Rubinisphaera italica: one gene and its partners. The protein of the gene in region 2 binds, or shares a complex with, the protein of the main gene of each other region. Links are inferred from orthologs where the notes say so. Each region holds a gene or a part of one and is shown on either strand. Other genes may lie near its edges. The genes, in order: rny, Pan54_RS00370 and pnp.

Region 1 (3,139 bases), 1.3 Mb from region 2 along the record:
TTCAACAGCCGCCTCAAATTCCGGTCGTTCAAAATTCGAAGTCCACTCGAGAGTTCGTTCATCGTCGAGTCGAAGTTGTTCTGGAGGAATCGGGTTGGGATTGGTTTCCAGCTGACGGCATAAATCCTGGAGCGTGTCGCTGGCTTGTTTATAAGCCTCTTCGAGAGATTTCTCATCAACTTTGGCGATCGCGACCACGAAAATCGTTTTATTGATATGATCAAAAATGACCATTCGGTTGTACAAACCGAACAGCATATCGGGAACATGCCGATCATCTTCGGGAGCATTGGGGAGATGCTCGGTATAGCGGACAACATCGTATCCGGCATAGCCGACCGCTCCCCCACAAAAACGTGGCAACTGAGGGTGTGGAGCCATGCGGTAGGGAGCCATCAATTCGCCAAGCAGATCAAGAGGATCGTCGCAGGTCAGGCTTCGCGAATTTCCCTTTTCAACAATCGTAACTTCGTTCCCTTTGGCTTGAATCGTCAGAAAAGGATTGGAGCCAATAAAACTGTATCGTCCAATCCGCTCGCCACCGACCACGCTCTCAAACAGAAAGGAATGCTCTTCCTTGTGAAGCCTGCGATAAGCCTCGACCGGAGAGAGGGAATCTCCCGTCATTTGGCAATAGACTGGGACCAGAGTTTGCCCCTGAGCCTGTTGTTGAAACGTTTCAAAGTCCGGAAGTGGCGTCATGAGTTAAGTTCAATAACGATGAGTGAATTGTGATTGAATTTGCGAAGCGTAATCCAACAAATTTTATAAAACAACACGTTTCCAGGTCTGACCCTGAAAACGTGTTGAAAGTTCATCAATTTTATTACCGTGCATATTCGACAGAACGGGTTTCTCGCATGACGGCGACTTTCACTTCACCCGGATACGTCAAATTCTCCTCGACGGCTTTGGCGATTTCACGAGCCAGTGCAGCCGCTTCGCGGTCGTTGACATCCCGAGGATCGACAATCACGCGAACTTCTCGGCCAGCTTGAACAGCATAACACTGTTCGACACCGGGGAAGCCGCAGACCAGACCTTCGAGTTCTTCGAGTCGTTTCGCATACTTCTCGAGTGTTTCCCGTCGAGCTCCTGGACGGGCAGCGGAAATCGCATCGGCTGCGGCGACCAGTACAGTGTAAATATAGTCAGGCCGAATATCGTCGTGATGGCCAGCAGCCGAGTGGACAACTTCTTCGCCTTCAGAATAGCGTTTGAGCAAATCGGCTCCGATGGCGGGGTGGCCCCCTTCCATTTCATGGTCTGCTGCTTTTCCGATGTCGTGGGTAAACCCACAGCGTCGAGCCAGATCGCCATCGAGACCCAATTGTTCGGCCATCATGCCAGTCAGGTGAGCGACTTCGATCGAGTGACGCAAAACGTTTTGTGAGTAACTGACGCGGAAATTGAGACGGCCCATCAGTTGGATCAATTTCTCATGCAAACCGGGAACGTCAGCTTCCTGAGCCGCTTCCTGGCCGAGACGCATGATCCGTTCATCAATTTCCTTTTGACATTCCGAAACAATCTCTTCAATCCGAGTCGGATGAATACGACCGTCCTGAATGAGCCTCTGCATGGCCATTTTTCCGATTTCGCGGCGGACACTGTCAAAGGACGAAATGATAACCACGCCCGGAGTATCATCGACGATCACATCCACACCGGTCAATTTCTCGAAGGTGCGAATGTTGCGACCTTCCCGCCCGATGATACGGCCCTTCATTTCATCGCTGGGGATATCGATGCTCGAAACGGTAATTTCTGAGGTGTGAGCAGAGGCATACCGCTGCACGGCCATGCCGATAATTTCCCGGGCTTTGGAGTCACAGGTCTCTTTGATCTCTGCTTCGTGCTTGAGGATCAACTGACCTGTTTCGTTTCGCAGTTCGGTTTTTACGCGATCGAGCAGACGTTCGACGGCTTGTTCTTTTTTCAGGCCGCTGATTTTGTAGAGCTCTTCCTGCTCCTGTTTGAGGATGCGGGTCAGCTCGGTTTCGCGGCGTTCTGCAGTTTTAAGGCGTTCGGTCAGTCGATTCTGCATCGACTCAATCATCCGCTCCCGTTTGGTCACATTTTCCTGCAGGTCTTCGAGTGTAGACTCGCGTTTGTCCATTTTGCGTTCGAGATCGCGAATTTCGTTTCGCTGTTTACTCAACTCGGCTTCGAGTTGTTCGCGACGCTTGAGGACTTCTTCCTTCGCGGCAATTTCACCATTTTTGCGAATCACCTCGGCTTCACGCTTGCCATCTTCGAGCATCTGGTCTTTGGTGCGATAACTCGCTCCCAGCCGTACGCGTTCCAACATGTAGCCGACAGCTAAGCCGACTAACAGGGCGATTCCGCCCAAAATATATGCTTCTGTTCCCATCGGTATAACTCCGACCGGGAGACGTGCAGCTCACCTAAATGCAGCCAGAATAGACGCTTCTATGATCGACGTGACTGTCGATTTTTTTGTGATGGGTCGCGATCAAACTGAAACTCAAGTGTGCCATTCGTGAAGCATCCGGTAATGAGCGCGGGCGTTTGAAGGAAACAACCCTCGTTCGTCGGTTCATAATACGGAATACTACTGATTGACACGCAGTTTCGCGAGGACGGCGCAGCCCGACCAACCGACGTACTCGTACGTTTACTCTCGGAGAGAGTACGGAGTCTGCCAGTTGATGAGGCAATATGTCGAGCCTCCGGAAATGTCGAAACATTTCCAGCAGCAGACACAGTCCCAGAGTTGTGAAGAGGAGATACACCATGAAAATTTCTCTTCCGCAGTTTGATTTCAGCCATCCCAGTCGTCTTGTCCTGGTACAATTTGCCCCAACTCCCTAAGAAACAGGAGGATTGGAGCGGTGGCGATCTTGAACGCTGCCCGATATTCTTAAAATAAATAATGTGAGCGAGTGTTCAGGCTGACGAACGCCTCTCAGTTCCACTAAGTTTGTTGTCATGTCAAGATCCATCTCGACAACCACAAGTCGCCTTAACAGATCTGACGGAATTTCCTCAAAGCATATTAACAGACGTCACCGGTTTATCAACTAACGGGTGGGTTGAAGGTTGAAGGGTAAAGGGTGAAGGGGCGGTTACTATTAGTTACGATGATCAGAATGATTTCACTCTCAACACTCAACCT
Region 2 (2,999 bases):
TCAGTAGACAGGGCCTCCTGTTTTTTCCGTGTTAACCCTGAAAACGAATATAAAGGTGCAACCTCAAAACGTGTCAGCGAGGGAACGGTGTTCGATTTACAATCCCGTTCAGCTCTGATGTTCGATACGTCATGTCATTGCATGCAAGAAGTTGAGGACATCGGTAACGAGATAAAATCAAACCCACCCGGGTCATGACTGACTCGGCTCACCTGACTGATCATTGCCTTGTACTCAGAATCTTGATGTAACTTCTGCAATTCCTGCCTCTGGAAAAAACTTCAGTTGACTCATTATTGAGATTCCAGCAATATCCGCTCGCATTGATTAAAGACTTTGATCATGTTGTTCCTGACAAGCTCTTCAGGATGAAGTTGCCCAGGAAATTGTGACGATGAGAATAAGGATGTTCAATTCGTCATTTTTATCTCACCCATTAAATGTATTGGTCAGCAAGAGGCTGCCCTCCTCGATTCACGACGAATCGAATTACACCAAACTACAGTACCTACCTTAAGGAACATGACAATGAAAACTCTTCTGACCGGATTCGCGTGTCTGAGCCTTGTGCTCGCTCCGATTTTCTCGACACAGGCAGAAGTCGCCCGGACGACGAAAACAAAATCAGCCGTCAGCGACATTGCTCTTTCTAACGGCGGAGCCTTGAATGGCAAAGCTGTCACCGGACAAGGCCAGGCCCTTAATGGTGCGAAAGTTTCCGTTCGCCGCAACAATGAAGTCGTTGCCACAACCGTGACCGATGCCGATGGCAAATTCACTGTTGCCGGTTTGGACACAGGCATCTACGAATTGCAGGCTGGCGAAGGCAAGGGTGTCGTTCGAGCCTGGGAAGGTTCCGTTGCTCCCCCAACTTCAAAAAGTAACGTGCTGATCGTCAGCGGTGCGACAACAACTCGTGCACAGTCTGGATTGTTTGTCGATCCTCTCGACACAATCACACTCGGACTCTCAATCACTGGTGTTGCACTCGGTGCCGCTGCTCTGTCTGAAGATAACGAAACGATTATCGTCAGCCCGTAATTCTGCACTTGCAGAAGTTTCAACACAAAAACAGCACTCGCCCAATGTTTGACGAGTGCTGTTTATTATTTTACGACTTGATCAAAATCGATTGACCAAGAATTACTTCAAGAACTCAGCCGCTTCGTCGAAGAAGGAATCTTCGAGTTCCCGCATTTGGTCGACAGCATCTTTCAACTCGACAGCGACAATCTGTGTTCCTCTCATGGCTACCATTTTGCCGAAGTCTTTCTTCAATGCCAGATGACCGGCGTGCACACCGAGACGGGTTCCCAGAACGCGATCAAACGCACTTGGTGTTCCACCGCGCTGCAGGTGGCCCAGTGTGACCGAACGGGTTTCGATCCCCATGCGGTTTTCAATCACTTTGGCAACGTGATCGCCAATTCCGCCCAGTTTGACATGACCAAATTCATCGACTTCCTGATCTTTTGTCACAAAGCCACCATCAGTGTTGAGCTTGGCTCCTTCACTGACAACGACGATGCCGTAATTTTTGCCTTCATCGCGTCGCTTCTGCAGAACGTCAATCATTTCCTTGATGTTGACTTCGCGTTCAGGAACCATGAAATAGTCGGCTCCGGAAGCAATTGCAGAATAACAGGCGATCCAGCCCGCATGTCGCCCCATCACTTCGACGACCAGAATACGACGATGTGATTCTGCAGTCGTTCGCAGACGATCGATCGCTTCCATCACGATGTTGATACAGGTATCAAAACCGAATGTCTGATCGGTTGCGCTCAAATCGTTATCGATCGTTTTGGGACATCCGATTACCGGCAGTCCCTTTTCGCTGTACAACTTGCTCGCTACACCGAGGGTGTCGTCTCCGCCGATTGCGACCAGTGCATCCAGACCAAGATTGCCAAATGTTTCGACGATTTGATCGATTTCCGTTGGATTCTTGAACGGGTTGGTTCGAGAGGAACCGAGAATCGTACCCCCTTTGTCGATGATCGGATCGGTAAACTTAGGAGTCAGTTCGATATGGTTTCCCGTAATCGCTCCCCGCCACCCTTCCAGTAGACCGATACTTTTTCCACCCGCATTATCAATAACTTTGACGACGCCGCGAATAACGGCATTCAAACCCGGGCAATCGCCACCACCAGTTAACAGACCGACTTTCATTACTTCAATTCCTTAGAGTTTTCGAGGGGTTGAATTTCTACAAGGTGCCCCGCGTCCGTCATGACTCGGGTTACTCACGTTTTTTTGCGATGTTTGCAATTCACTGGTCAATGATGAAGCGAACTGACCCATGACTGACTCGGCTCGCCTGACATGACGATTCAACAGTGAGCATAGTGAATTGCTGCTGAGATTTCAAAACGTCCGTTCCAGGAACGTGGTGTCGATTTTACCATCTTTAAACGCTGAGTGGGCGAGTACACGTCGGGCGAGGGGGATTGTCGTTTTCACACCTTCAATGACGAATTCGTCTAATGCCGAAAGAGCAGCTGCAATGGCCTCATCGCGAGTTTCTCGATGCACGATCAATTTGCCGATCATCGAATCATAATACGGGCTGATTACGTAACCTTCATGAACATGCGAATCGAAGCGTACGCCAAATCCTCCAGGGACACGCAATTTTGTGATCTTGCCTGGGCAACCGCGATAATCGTTTTCTGGATCTTCAGCATTGATGCGGACCTCAATCGCACATCCCTGCGACTTGATATTCCGCTGTTTTAACTTCAATTCTTCACCGGCTGCGACGCGAATCTGCTCTTTGATCAAGTCAATTCCCGTCACCATTTCACTGACGGGATGTTCAACCTGAATTCGGGCATTGACTTCAATAAAGTAGAATTGATGTTCTTTATCGACGATAAATTCCACGGTGCCTGCATTGTAGTAACCACAGGTTTTGATGAGCCGGACGGCTGATTTACAGATATCTTCCCGAACCGACTTCGGCAGATCCGGAGCCGGGCTTTCTTCGATCAGTT
Region 3 (3,064 bases), 4.6 Mb from region 2 along the record:
AGGAAATCCTCCAGCCGATCGCATTCGGTTTGAATCGCTGCCAGACGCTTAACCATGCGCTGGTCTCGTGGATCGTCGGCTCCATCCAACTCTTCTCGTAAAACACCCAGATTGAGCGAAATGGTGGAAAGAGGATTGCGAATCTCGTGGGCCAACCCGCCCGCCAGTTCCGCAATTTCCAGATAACGTGCCCGAAGTTCCTGCTCGGTATCATTCAACGTCGAATTGTCAGAAGAAGTGTTTGTCATGTCAGACATTCTGATCGACCTGGATTTCTACGAACGGTAAATACGAACCTCAGTTTATCATGAGATTAGACGAAATCCCAACTCATGCATAACTCTATTCCAGACGAGCCACTGGTAACTGGTCAATACAAGCACGAAGCGCAAGCGAGTGTGTCATCGCTTAACTGGACTCGCTTGCGCTTTGTGCTTGGAAAAAAATCTCTGTCCACAAAAAAACGCAGCCGGAATGACAATGCACTCCCGCTGCGTTCTTGTATTTGTAAAACCTGACGATTAGTCGTCGAAGCTCAGATCTTCTTCATCTTCGGAATCATCATCGTCTTTCGCCTTTTCCTCTTCCGCATCGGGCAGCAGAGCTTTGCGGGAGAGTTTGACGCGATTCTGCTCGTCAACCGCGATGACTTTCACTTCGAGTTTATCGCCGATTTTCACAACGTCGCCAACATTCTTGACGAAGCCATTCGACAATTCACTGATGTGACAAAGTCCATCTTTGCCTGGTGCGATTTCAACGAATGCTCCGAAATCTTTGATCGCAATAACAGTTCCGTTGTAAACACGACCAACGCGAACTTCTTCGGTCATTGCTTCAATGCGAGCTTTGGCATCTTCCGCTCCGGTTCCCTTGGAAGCAGCAATTGTCACGGTTCCGTCGTCGGAGATATCGATTTGAGTGCCGGTATCTTCCTGAAGCTGACGAATGTTTTTTCCGCCAGGTCCGATCAGCAGACCAATTTTTTCAGGATCGATTTTGACAGTTTCAATTCGTGGAGCCAGCATCGAAATTTCTTTGCGGGGACGACGAATTTCAGTCAGCATCGAACGGAGAAGTTCGAGGCGAGCCTTGCGGGCCTGCTCCAAAGTCTTCCGCATGATCTCTTCATTGATCCCATCAATTTTGAGATCGAGCTGAATCCCGGTGATTCCCTTTTGGGTTCCGGCAATTTTGAAGTCCATATCGCCGAAGTGATCTTCATCGCCGATGATGTCAGTCAGGAGAGCGTACTTGTCGCCTTCTTTAACCATCCCGACAGAAATACCAGCGACAGGCTGTTTGATCGGCACACCGGCATCCATCAGAGCCAGAGTCGCGTTACAAACAGAAGCCATTGAGCTACTTCCGTTCGATTCGGTAATATCAGAGATAATTCGAATCGTGTATGGGAAAACCGATTCATCTGGCAGAACCCATTGAACAGATCGTTCTGCCAAAGCTCCGTGACCGATTTCGCGACGTCCTGGTCCTCGGATCGGACGACATTCGCCAACCGACCACGATGGGAAGTTGTAATCGAGCATGAATCGCTTGGTATGCTCGCCGAACAGGTCTTCAACCCGTTGTTGATCGCGAACGGTTCCGAGTGTCAGCGAAGCGATCGACTGAGTTTCACCGCGTGTGAACAGGGCAGAACCATGAACGCGAGGAGTAATACCGACCCGGCAGGAGACATCCCGCAATTCATTGGGAGAACGACCGTCGAGACGATGACCATTCACGGTCAAATCACGACAGGCCTGCTTGTCAACCTGATAGAAGGCTTCTTTGAAATCGCCGATGGTGCGACCTTCGCTATCTTCCTCGGCTCCCTCAGGGAAGTACTTGTCAATCAGTTCCTGCTTGATTTCAGCGGCTGCCGCAGAGCGTTCCGTTTTTTTCGGATTCTGTCGAGCCTTCTTCAAATCATCGAGGGCATCTTTGCGAACGATGGAGACGAATGGGTTCTCAGCCGGGCTGGTGAATTCATTCTTCTCGACGCCGACTTTGCCAGCCAGTTCTTCCTGCAATTCGCACAGGTCGCCAATCGCTTTGTGAGCGAACAGCAGAGCATCAATCATCACATCTTCTGGAATCTGGCGACCGAAACCTTCGATCATCAGAATCGATTCCCGATTACCGGCAACAACCAGATCCAGATCGCCCGATTTGGTCTGTTCGTCGGTCGGGAAGAGAATCAGTTTGTCATCGACCATACCAACCCGCACGGCTCCGATTGGCCCCTGGAAGGGAATCGGTGAAATACACAGAGCGGCACTGGCTCCGTTGATCGAGAGGACATCCGAGGGATTTTCCTGATCACTGGAGAGCACGACAGTTTGAATTTGAACTTCGTCACGGAATCCCTTGGGAAACAATGGGCGAAGGGGACGGTCGGTCAATCGAGCCGTCAGAATTTCGTGAGTCGAAGGACGACCTTCCCGTTTAATGAAACCACCAGGAAACTTCCCGGCTGCGGCATAGCGTTCGCGATAATCAACAGTCAGTGGAAAAAAGTCGATCCCCATTCGAGCGGGACCTGTTTGAGCGGCGACCATCAAGCTGGTCTCGCCGTATTGAACCATGACAACGCCACTGGCCTGTTTCCCAATTTCTCCAGTCGTCATTTTCAGCTGACGACCTGCGATTTCCTTCTCAACAACAATTTGTTTTCCTGACACAGATTTTCTTTCTTTTTTCTATCGATATTTAGCAATGAATTCACGGCTACTTTCATCAGCAGCCAGCCTGCAAGCGTTCGACAACATTTTCGTTAACAAATCAACGACGCAGTAATACAGAAATGCGTCCAGCATCGACCTGAAATCCACAGCGGCTTCCCGGGAATTCAGATCATCAATTCGGCTATCAATCAGTAGCCATTCCACCCTTACGCAAGGCGGGTAAAAGAGAAAACCCGACGAAAACTCGCCGGGTTAAACCGCTACTTTCTCAAACTGAGTCGCTCAATCAGGGATGCGTAACGTGACGGATCCTTGGCTCGAACATAATCGAGCAATCGGCGACGACGGCTGACCAGCATCAGCAGACCACGTCGGCT

What was found.
Region 1: Pan54_RS00370 (region 2) and rny share a complex: the UniProt entries of both Bacillus subtilis proteins name them as parts of the possible RNA degradosome complex. The link is inferred for Rubinisphaera italica from one-to-one orthologs.
Region 3: Pan54_RS00370 (region 2) and pnp share a complex: the UniProt entries of both Bacillus subtilis proteins name them as parts of the possible RNA degradosome complex. The link is inferred for Rubinisphaera italica from one-to-one orthologs.

Annotation. Positions count from the first base shown.
Region 1 is NZ_SJPG01000001.1:1,357,443-1,360,581, forward strand. Bases 101-3,080 are described here. They hold rny (ribonuclease Y), read right to left. Parts: upstream 2,375-3,080; coding sequence 827-2,374; downstream 101-826. Other genes in these bases: trpE (anthranilate synthase component I), read right to left, coding at 101-702. In the rest of the region: more of trpE, read right to left, coding at 1-100. UniProt on the Bacillus subtilis protein: Endoribonuclease that initiates mRNA decay. Initiates the decay of all SAM-dependent riboswitches, such as yitJ riboswitch. Involved in processing of the gapA operon mRNA, it cleaves between cggR and gapA.
Region 2 is NZ_SJPG01000001.1:98,690-101,688, reverse strand. The notes cover bases 160-2,999. They hold Pan54_RS00370 (6-phosphofructokinase), read right to left. Parts: upstream 2,176-2,999; coding sequence 1,144-2,175; downstream 160-1,143. Other genes in these bases: accC (acetyl-CoA carboxylase biotin carboxylase subunit), read right to left, coding at 2,371-2,999; Pan54_RS00375 (carboxypeptidase-like regulatory domain-containing protein), read left to right, coding at 529-1,041. UniProt on the Bacillus subtilis protein: Catalyzes the phosphorylation of D-fructose 6-phosphate to fructose 1,6-bisphosphate by ATP, the first committing step of glycolysis.
Region 3 is NZ_SJPG01000001.1:4,665,982-4,669,045, reverse strand. What follows is about bases 104-3,008. They hold pnp (polyribonucleotide nucleotidyltransferase), read right to left. Parts: upstream 2,685-3,008; coding sequence 522-2,684; downstream 104-521. Other genes in these bases: rpsO (30S ribosomal protein S15), read right to left, coding at 2,948-3,008; Pan54_RS17635 (sensor histidine kinase), read right to left, coding at 104-248. Outside these bases: more of Pan54_RS17635, read right to left, coding at 1-103; more of rpsO, read right to left, coding at 3,009-3,064. UniProt on the Bacillus subtilis protein: Involved in mRNA degradation. Catalyzes the phosphorolysis of single-stranded polyribonucleotides processively in the 3'- to 5'-direction. Necessary for competence development in Bacillus subtilis.